3 regions of the Exiguobacterium sp. s150 genome follow, and region 3 is predicted to be linked to each of the others. Evidence: riboswitches for the same ligand, from Rfam matches in the RefSeq annotation. Region 3 holds a riboswitch; each other region holds the start of a gene.
The links. A riboswitch is a leader RNA that binds a small molecule or an ion and turns the genes downstream of it on or off. The one in region 3 is predicted to bind S-adenosylmethionine.

Region 1 (3,277 bases), on a different contig from region 3:
CGCGGCCATGTCATAATTGTGGTCATGCGGTAAGACGAGCGCATGGAGCGCCTGCTCGGCCAACAGTCGGTCGATGCCGTCCGTCTTGGCGTGACGGACGTCGTCGAGGCGACGTGTCAGATAGGTGGCCTCAATCAAGCGGCCCGATTGTTCGTCCGCTTTCTCGAATGTCTTCTGTCCGTGCGGAATCGTCTCCGGATGACTGCTGTTCCAGTTAATCAAATCCGAAAGCGTCTTATACGAGAGCGTCGTCGAGGCTAGATACGCCTCGATTCCGAGCTTAAACTCATGATACAGGATATCGCCTTGGTCGAGCGATGTTATCGACGGCAGTTCGACAGTGACGACCTCGATGCCGCTCTGTTTCAGCAAGGCGATCGCCTCATCATAGAGCGCCTGTTCTTCTTCCGACAGATCAATCTTGACAATCCCGACGCGCATCCCGACCGCTTGGCGTTCATCGAGACACGTCCGATACGGCGGACCGGCCGGAAGGTGCGTTGTCGCCGGGTCAGCCGGGTCTTCCCCGACCATCGCCTCAAGGGCAAGCACCGCATCCCGGAGCGTTCGTGCCATCGGGCCGGCCGTGTCCTGCGACCGAGAGATCGGAATGATGCCGCTCCGGCTAATCAAACCGACAGTCGGCTTGATGCCGACGATGCCGTTATGGACGCTCGGATGGATAATCGAGCCGCTCGTCTCGCTGCCGACGGCGAGAAGCGTCATGTTCGCCGCGACCGCGGACGCCGAACCTGAACTCGACCCGCCGACATCGAGCTTGTCCCCATATGGATTGAGCGTCTGGCCCCCGACCCCGCTCCAGCCGTTCGGCATCCCCTCGGTCAAAAAGTTGGCCCACTCGGACAAGTTCGCTTTCCCGAGGATGATGGCCCCGCTCGCGCGTAAACTTTGAACGAGGTGGGCGTCTCGGCCGGCGAAGTGATGCGCGAGGGCGACGGCCCCAGCCGTCGTCTTCATCTGACCGGCCGTCTCGACGTTGTCTTTAATCAGTACCGGGATGCCGAGCAGCGGCAAGCGATCACCACGTCGGAACGCCCGGTCGGCCGCCTCGGCCTCGAACAGAGCGTCCGGGTTCACTTGAATGACCGCTCTCAGCTTGTCGTTCAATGCGGCGATTCGGGTCAAATAGTAGGCCGTCACGTCACGCGCGGTGAACGTTCCTTCCTTATATCCGAGATGGGCGGTCTCGATATCGAGTTCGAAAAATGGGTTTGGTTCAGTCATGTTGATTCCTCCTTTGCTCACTCGTTCGTATTCGCTATTTCCACTTGATTTCCTGTTTTCGTTCGCCAACGAATGTGTAACTTGGTAAACTGAAAGAAAAGGGAGGTTACTATGAACCGTTCGTACGTACTCGTCTTGTTGTCCGTCTTTGTCTTGTTCTTCTTACAGCTCTATGCCGGGGAGGCCCCGTATACGCTAGCGCTCTCCATCGTCCTCGTCGTCTTGATTGTCGGGGCCACGTTGCTGCAACTTCGGCGAAAACCTAATCGTTGACGACACTTTCGGACAGATGGTATGATGCTTTCACCAACTACATATCGATATCTTGAGTGAACGAGAGACCTGGCTCTATGACTTCACAGCAACCTGCTTCGGCAAGGTGCTACTTCCAGCAAGGCGTTTGCCTTGGACGATATGACAGAACGCTCATGTCGATGACATGGGCGTTTTTATTTGGACAATACGTGTACAGGGGGAGTTTTTTATGGAAAAAGCAACATTCGCGGGCGGCTGTTTTTGGTGCATGGTCACCCCGTTCGAGGAACAGCCCGGAATCGAATCAATCGTATCCGGCTATACGGGCGGACACGTCGACGATCCGACGTATGAACAAGTGAAGACCGGCACGACCGGACACTATGAGGTCGTCGAGATCACGTTCAACCCGTCGCTGTTCGCTTATGAACGTTTGCTCGAACTTTACTGGATTCAGACCGACCCGACTGATGACGGCGGCCAGTTCCAAGACCGCGGCAGCCAATACGCGCCGGCCATTTTCTATCATTCGGAGGAACAACGCGTGAAAGCAGAACAGAGTCGCGACGAACTCGCCGCGAGCGGACGATTTAAGGATCCGATCGTCACAAAGATTTTACCGGCCGACACGTTCTATCCGGCCGAAGAGTATCATCAGGATTTCCACAAAAAAAATCCGGACCACTATAAAGCAGACCGGAAGAAATCTGGACGAGACGCGTTCATCGACGTGGCTTGGCAATCATGAAAGACGGGCAATCGCCCGTCTTTTAACTTTTCGCAATCCCGAGCATAAAGCCGGCGACGACGATGAGCCCGATGCCCATAAAGACGAAGACGCGCTCTTTCGACGTCTTCTCTTCTTTCAATAGATAAATCCCGCCGAGCGTCGCGACGACGACGTTCAGTTGCGACAAGGCGAACGACGTGGCGACCCCGACCTCTCCACTCGAGACGAAGAGACCGAAGTTCCCGATCCCCCAGGCGATCCCGGCCAAGATGTTCTTGAACGTCTTCGGATCGAACCGTTTCACGTCCTTCTCACGAAGACTGAAGAGAAGCGCCGCGATGAACATCCCGACCGATTGCGGGACGATCGCCGTGATGCCGTCGACTTCAAAGTAGTTCGTCAATACGGCGTACGTCACATACCCGAGACTCGAGACGAGGAGGACGAGGAGACCTTTCTTCAACGCCCCGGCGCTATCCGAGTCTTTCTTCTGTTGATATGACGTCATCGTCGCCCCGATGATAATCAAGACGAGCGCTGAAAATCCGAGCCAGAGCTCGGTCGACGTCTCCCAGTCCCCGAGCACGATGACCCCGAAGAGCGACGTTCCGACGAGCTGCATCCCGGTACTGATCGGCATCGCTTTCGAGACGCTCAAGATTTGGAACGATTGGAACTGAAGATACTGTCCGAGCGCCCAAAAGATTCCGGAGATGAATCCGGTGACGACGGCAAGGGTCGTGAACTCCGGATTGAAGACGAGAAAGATGACGAACGCCATGACCATCGCACCCATCGTCGTCCCGATTAACTGCTGAATCGGCTTCCCGCCGACTTTCGATACGATGAGCGGGATACTCCCCCACATGAGTGCCGGAAGCAATGCCAATAAAATCATGCCCATATGATTCACCTGCTTTCGTAATATAACATCATCGTTGATTTTCCCATTGCGTCAACGGTTTAAACTTTTGAATCTTTTTTGAAAAAGGGCATTGCCAAACGTTTTACTAGGATGATATAATAATTTTCGAACGGGGCATTAGC
Region 2 (3,277 bases), on a different contig from region 3:
GCCATCATGAGGATTAGGCAGGACTGTCGCCGCATCATGCCGAATTTTACGATACACCATCGATTTCCCACAGTAGGAGGGGCCATGAACCATTTCCGCAAGATGTCTGCCCTCGGTTGGGGTGTTTGGAGTTTATTTCTTCTGCTGACCGTCACCTTGTTCGCGACAGGCGTATTGAACGCACCGGCGATCGAGCCGCTGCCGTTCATCTTGATCGCGTTACTCGTCATCATCTTCCAAATGGACTCAATCGAGCGTAAAGGCGTTTATTTCACATTTTCAGAAAGCATCGTCCTCATCATCTTTTTATTCTTCGATTTTGAGACAGCGTTATTCGTCAACCAAATCGGATTGCTCGTCTTCCAATTCGTCAACTTGAAGCCGCGCGTCGCGCTCAGGCGTTTCCGCTTCACGTACCCGTGGAATGCGATCACGTCTTTCTTAGAACTCGCCATCCCGGCAAGCGTCTATTTGGCGCTCGGCGGACAGACCGGTCTTGGGTTTTATACGCAAGACTCGTTCCTCCCGCTCGCCGGACTGATTCTCGCCATCATCGTGAACACCGTCATTCAAAAGTATCAAGTCGGTTGGTGGTTCCGTGTCGATGTGCCCGTCCGTGATTTTTTAAGCATCGCGTTTTACACGTATATCGTCAGCCTCGTCTTTATTTTGGCCGCTTCCTTTTTCCGCGAGACGAACTTGCTCGTCGTCAGCAGCATCGCCGCCGCGCTCACGTTTTTCATCAAGCGGCTGTTGATTCAAAAAGGACGGCAAGACGCGTTCAAATCGCTCATCGAGCAGTATGACGAGGCAAAAGAAGCTGTCTCCTTGTCGCAAAGCGAGGCCCAAGCGATTGAAGTATTTTTAAGCCAATGTGAACGGCTGAATCAATATGACGCCGGCTTCGTCGAGTTCGCCTTGTTCGACCGCTCGCTCTACTTCGACTTGAAGACGCGTCAACCAGTCGAAAGGCCCCGCGTGTTCGACTTACTCGAAACGTCGCATCCTTTCGAAACGTCGGTCGAGTATGAGATGCGGTTTGAATGGGACGCTCCATTATCCGAAGAGTTCCATGACGACTATCATAGTTTTATCTCGGTCCGTTCCGAGGAGATCGAAGGCATTCGCACATGGCTCATCATGACAGGCGAACACGCTTACGGTTACCCGCTCATCATTCAGCGCGAAATCGTCAAGCTGCTCAAATCGTTCAATCGGACGATTAGCCGCTGCCATGAGCGAGACCGCTTGTATACCGAGAGCCGGACGGATAGTCTGACGCTCCTCGCCAACGCGCGGGCGTTTTACGAATATGGAATTCAACAAATTTCAGACGGATCGATGTACCCCATCTCCGTCGCCATGCTCGATATCGATTTCTTCAAGAAAATCAATGACACGCATGGTCACCAAGTCGGGGATGGCGTTCTCCAAGAGTTCGGCCGACGGATTCGCCAGGCGCTTCGGACCGAGGACTTTGCGGCGCGCTACGGAGGCGAGGAGTTCATTCTGCTCTTGAACCATTGCGACACCGACCAGGCCGTCGAAATCGCCGAGCGTATCCGGCAAAAAATCGAAGCGACGCCGTTCCGTGTCGACGGCATCGACATCCAAGTGACCGCCTCAATCGGGGTCGATACGATTCAAGCGTTCGGTGATCAACGACTCGACGACACGATTCGAAACGCCGACCGGGCGCTTTACGTCGGCGGCAAATACGCCGGGCGCAACCGGGTCGCCCATTTTCAATATTTGACGACCTGACTCATCCCTATGCGAAGCGCATAGGGATTTTCTATTGACAAACCGGTTCGAAACAGATAGGTTAGGGAACGTGTCTTATAACTAAATCATCCGACTTTTTTATCAAGAGAGACCGAGGGACTGGCCCTGCGACGTCTCGGCAGCGGGGAACCTGTGCCAAATCCAGCAAGCACGTGCTTGAAAGATGAAAAAGGCGCTTCTTACATGGAGAGAGCCTTTTTCGAAGGGCTCTCTTTTTTATTTCTATGAATGAGGTGAAACGATTGGAACAACCAACTGCAAACAAATGGGCACTCTTGCCTTTACTCGTCTTCCTTGCCTTCTTTATCGGGGCCGGGGTTTACTATGGTGACTTTTATAAATTCCCGGTACTCATCGCGGCACTCATCGCCTTGATCGTCGCGGCTACGATGACGAAAGGCAGCGTCACCCAAACGGTGGAACGGATTGCCCAAGGTGCCGGCAATCCGGGCATTTTGATTATGATTTTCATCTTTCTCCTCGCCGGTGCGTTCTCGAACGTCGCGGGCGAGATTGGGGCGATTGACGCGACCGTCAACGCGGCGCTCACATTGCTCCCGCCTTCGCTCCTGTTAAGTGGACTGTTCGTCATCGCCGCCTTCATCTCGATGGCGATGGGGACATCGACCGGTACGATTGCCGCCCTCGCCCCAATCGCGCTCGGTATCCACGAAGAGAGCGGCGTCAATATCGCCATCGCCGCGGCAGCCGTCGTCGGTGGCGCCATGTTCGGAGACAACTTGTCGTTCATCTCTGACACGACGATTGCCGCCGTGCGAACGCAGCGGACGAACATGCGTGACAAATTCCGGACGAACTTTTGGATCGTCTTGCCGGCCGCGATTATTACGACGGTTCTCCTTGCCGTCCTATCGAGCGGCACGGTCTCTTCTGTCGAGATCGCTTCGTTTGAATGGTACAAGCTCATCCCGTACCTCGCCGTCATCGTCCTCGCCTTGACCGGGTTGAACGTCATCCTCGTTCTGCTCGGTGGCATCGTGTTGACCGGAATCATCGGTCTACTTGACGGGACCTTGTCAGTGACCGCGTTCGTTACGGCGGTCGCGGACGGGATGATTGGAATGGCAGAGATTTCGATTTTGACGCTCTTCATGGGCGGACTCGTCGGACTCATCTCCCATAACGGCGGCCTTACCTACTTGCGTGACGCCCTCACCTCGCGGATTCAGCGACGGGCCGGCGCCGAATGGAGCATCGCCGGACTCGTCAGTGCGACGAACGTCGCCACGGCCAACAACACGATTTCCATTCTCGTGGCAGGTCCGCTCGCAGCGAACATCGCTGACACGTATGAGATTGAGCGGAAAAAATCAGCCAGCGTGCTCGACATCTTCTCGTGCGGTGTCCAAGGACTATTGCCTTACGGTGCACAGCTCCTCATCGCTGCCGAATTGACGAACACCGCGTCCCCCGCGCTCGTCCCGTTCATGTTTTATCCGTTCCTCTTGTTCATCTGCGGTGGACTTGCCAT
Region 3 (3,277 bases):
GACGTACGTCGTGATCTGTGAGATATACGTGAGCAGGAACGCGCCGATGCCTCCGGCGACGACGATGACCGTCATCGGCAAAACGAGTACCGTGTACGTCTTTAAGCGTGGTGACAGTTGCATGACGAGATACGTCGCGAGGGCCGCCGTCACACCGGCCGTGATGACGTCACCGATGCCGGCCATGAGGAAGGTACCTTCCTCAATGCGGATGGCACCGCTCCCGACGTGTGTCGCGATGCCGATCGTCCCGGCCTCGAGCGCCGTGCGGCCGAACTGCATGGCGACGGCGACCCCGATAATGACCGGGAGGAGGCGCATCGCGATCGTCGTCGCGTCTAAGATGAACTGGAGCGACGGAAAATACGGCAAGATGGCTTTCGTCAATTCACCGAGCAATGCGCTCGGAATGAGGGCAATCAAAATGGCAAGGCTGAGTCCGTTCAATACGTTCATCAAGAACTGTTTTCCGGTAAGTCGTTCTTCCGTCATGTCTTCTTCACCTATCCTTCTCTTTTACTGTTATGTACAAAAGCATTAAAGTTATTGACCATACTATGCCTCTTTCAGACGCACGTCAACCAGAAAAATGGAAGTATTCAGAATTTTTTCAAATCGAGCACAACTTTTGAATGTCGGGGCGAAGCTTCTTATAATCAGGAGAGAGGTGAGAAATATGGTGACAGACGGATTGTTATATATATACGCCCCAATGTGTGGTACATGCGCCGTAGCTGAGCGGATGCTCACGGTCGTCGAGGCGGTCGATCCTAATTTAAAGATTGAAAAACGCGATGCGAACTTCATCCCAAACGAGCTGGAAGCGTATCAAGTGATGAGCGTCCCGGCGCTCCTGAAGCTTGAAAATGGCCAAGTGACCGATCGAATCTATGCGTTCCAAAACGTGCAACACGTGCTTTCCTTCGTCAAGTGACGGAGGAACATTAGAATAATCTGAAAATTTTAAATAATCAGTTGACACAGAAAGTTCACGAATGGTATATTCATTACAACATCTTACTTGAACACAAAAATAGGACGCGATTTACTCGCGATCAAGACGTTCAGGCATCGCCGAACCACCCGCTTACGCGATTTTGAAGTGGACCTTCCCTTCGATTGTCCCCCAAAAAAATCAAGCGAAGGAATACAGACCGCGTAGCCGTTCGGTACATGTCAGGATTGGGTGATTGACGAGTAACATCCCCCATATTAAGGATGAATGCTCTGATCGGGCAAAAGGGGTTCATCTATGGGTTGTCCTTCCTGTGACTCAAGGTGCTACGTTCTGTGTCGTCTTCGGACGGCACCTTTTTTTATTTTTTCGCATAAAATAGTTTGACATGAAAATAATATGTCGCTATGATAAGGCTAATCGAATATACAACACTCTTATCAAGAGAGGCTGAGGGACTGGCCCTATGACGCCCAGCAACCGCGGAGCAATCCGAAATGGTGCTAATTCCAGCAAGGTGTATACCTTGGAAGATGAGAGCAATCGTTGTCCGTACCGATAAAGTACGCACGTTTGCTCAAACGTGCGTACTTTTTTTGTTGTCAGGAGGGAAAGGGATTGATTCAACTACGCAATGTGGCCAAATGGTACGACACGAAAAACGGTCGAGTCCAGGCGGTCGATGATGTGTCGCTTACAATCGAAAGCGGCGAAATTTTTGGAATTATCGGATATTCAGGGGCAGGGAAGTCGACACTCATTCGACTCCTTAACCGGCTCGAGTCACCTTCGAGCGGCACGATCGAGGTGGCCGGGAGTGAATTGACGAAGCTTAGTCCAAAAGAGTTACGAGGGGTTCGCAAAAACGTCTCAATGGTGTTCCAACACTTCAATCTACTCTGGTCGCGCACGGTCGCTGAAAACATCAGCTTCCCGCTCGAACTTATCGGGGTACCGGCAAGCGAGCGGAAACGCCGCGTCACCGAACTCGTCGAACTTGTCGGGCTCGCCGGACGTGAAGACAGTTACCCATCACAACTATCGGGTGGTCAAAAGCAGCGAGTCGGGATTGCCCGTGCGCTCGCTACGAATCCAGAAGTGCTCCTCTGCGATGAAGCGACGAGCGCGCTCGACCCGAAGACGACCGACTCGATTCTCGAGTTACTCGTCGACATCAATAAAAAGCTCGGCTTGACGATTGTGCTCATCACGCACGAGATGCATGTCATCCAAAAGATTTGTCATCGCGTCGCGGTCATGGAAGCAGGGAAAGTCGTCGAGATCGGGCAAGTCGCCGACGTGTTCCAACATCCGGAACAACCGATCACAAAAGAGTTCGTCAAACAGATCGGCGCGGTCGACGACATGTCGCTCACGTTCGAGCATTTGAAGGCGCGCTATCCGAGTGGTCAAATCGTCAAGCTCAAGTTCTTGAACGAGACTGCCGAACAGCCGATTCTCTCAGACGTCTTGAAGACGCATGATATCGGCTTCAACATCATCGGCGGGAACGTGACGCAGTCACAAGTCGGCGCGCTCGGGACGCTATTTATTCAACTGATCGGAGAGCCGGCTGAAGTCGAGCGGGCCATCGCCTCAATCCGATCGCAGGCAGTGGAAGTGGAGGTGGAAAGCGATGTTTCCTAACGTAGACTGGGAGATCATGCTCGAGGAGACGTGGCAGACGATTTATATGACGCTCGTCGCCGGTGGCGCAACGTTCGCCTTCGGTCTCGCACTCGGGATCATTCTTTATGTGACGAACGAACCGCTCATGATGAAGAATCGGACGATTTACACCGTCGTCAGTGCGTTCGTCAACGTGTTCCGTTCAATCCCGTTCATTATTTTGATTATCTTGCTCATCCCGTTCACGAAGATCGTCGTCGGCACGATCCTCGGTTCGACGGCGGCACTTCCGGCGCTCATCATCGGGGCGGCCCCGTTCTATGCACGGATGGTCGAGCTCGCACTTCGTGAGATTGACCGCGGTGTCATCGAGGCGGCCGAGTCGATGGGAGCAACGAAATGGCAAATCATCTATAAAGTCTTGTTCCCAGAGGCGCTCCCGGCCATCGTGTCGGGAATCACGGTCACACTCGTCGCGATCGTCGGTTATACGGCGATGGCGGGCGTCGTCGGTGGCGGTGGTCTCGGTAACTTGGCGTTCCTTGACGGGTTCCAGCGTTCGCGGAACGACGTGACGTTCGTCGCGACCGTCCTCATCTTAGTCATCGTCTTCGTGATTCAATTCATCGGAGACCGACTTGTCACAAGAATCGATAAGCGCTCTGCTTAATCAAATAAAAAACATTTGGAGGG

Region 1: another riboswitch for S-adenosylmethionine. It lies ahead of msrA (peptide-methionine (S)-S-oxide reductase MsrA); the one in region 3 lies ahead of KNP76_RS02370 (methionine ABC transporter ATP-binding protein).
Region 2: another riboswitch for S-adenosylmethionine. It lies ahead of KNP76_RS11175 (Na+/H+ antiporter NhaC family protein); the one in region 3 lies ahead of KNP76_RS02370 (methionine ABC transporter ATP-binding protein).

What each region holds. Positions count from the first base shown of each region.
Region 1 covers NZ_JACSMC010000027.1:15,242-18,518, reverse strand. The annotation lists gene KNP76_RS12000 (amidase family protein) at 1-1,245, opposite strand, end outside; gene KNP76_RS11995 (hypothetical protein) at 1,357-1,518, shown strand; SAM riboswitch class I at 1,563-1,663, shown strand; gene msrA (peptide-methionine (S)-S-oxide reductase MsrA) at 1,730-2,248, shown strand; gene KNP76_RS11985 (GRP family sugar transporter) at 2,271-3,134, opposite strand; tRNA gene KNP76_RS11980 (tRNA-Ala) at 3,267-3,277, shown strand, end outside.
Region 2 covers NZ_JACSMC010000023.1:15,783-19,059, forward strand. The annotation lists gene KNP76_RS11170 (GGDEF domain-containing protein) at 85-1,764, shown strand; SAM riboswitch class I at 1,861-1,955, shown strand; gene KNP76_RS11175 (Na+/H+ antiporter NhaC family protein) at 2,028-3,277, shown strand, end outside.
Region 3 covers NZ_JACSMC010000002.1:151,188-154,464, forward strand. The annotation lists gene KNP76_RS02360 (PTS sugar transporter subunit IIC) at 1-492, opposite strand, end outside; gene KNP76_RS02365 (thioredoxin family protein) at 677-934, shown strand; SAM riboswitch class I at 1,390-1,495, shown strand; gene KNP76_RS02370 (methionine ABC transporter ATP-binding protein) at 1,574-2,602, shown strand; gene KNP76_RS02375 (methionine ABC transporter permease) at 2,592-3,254, shown strand.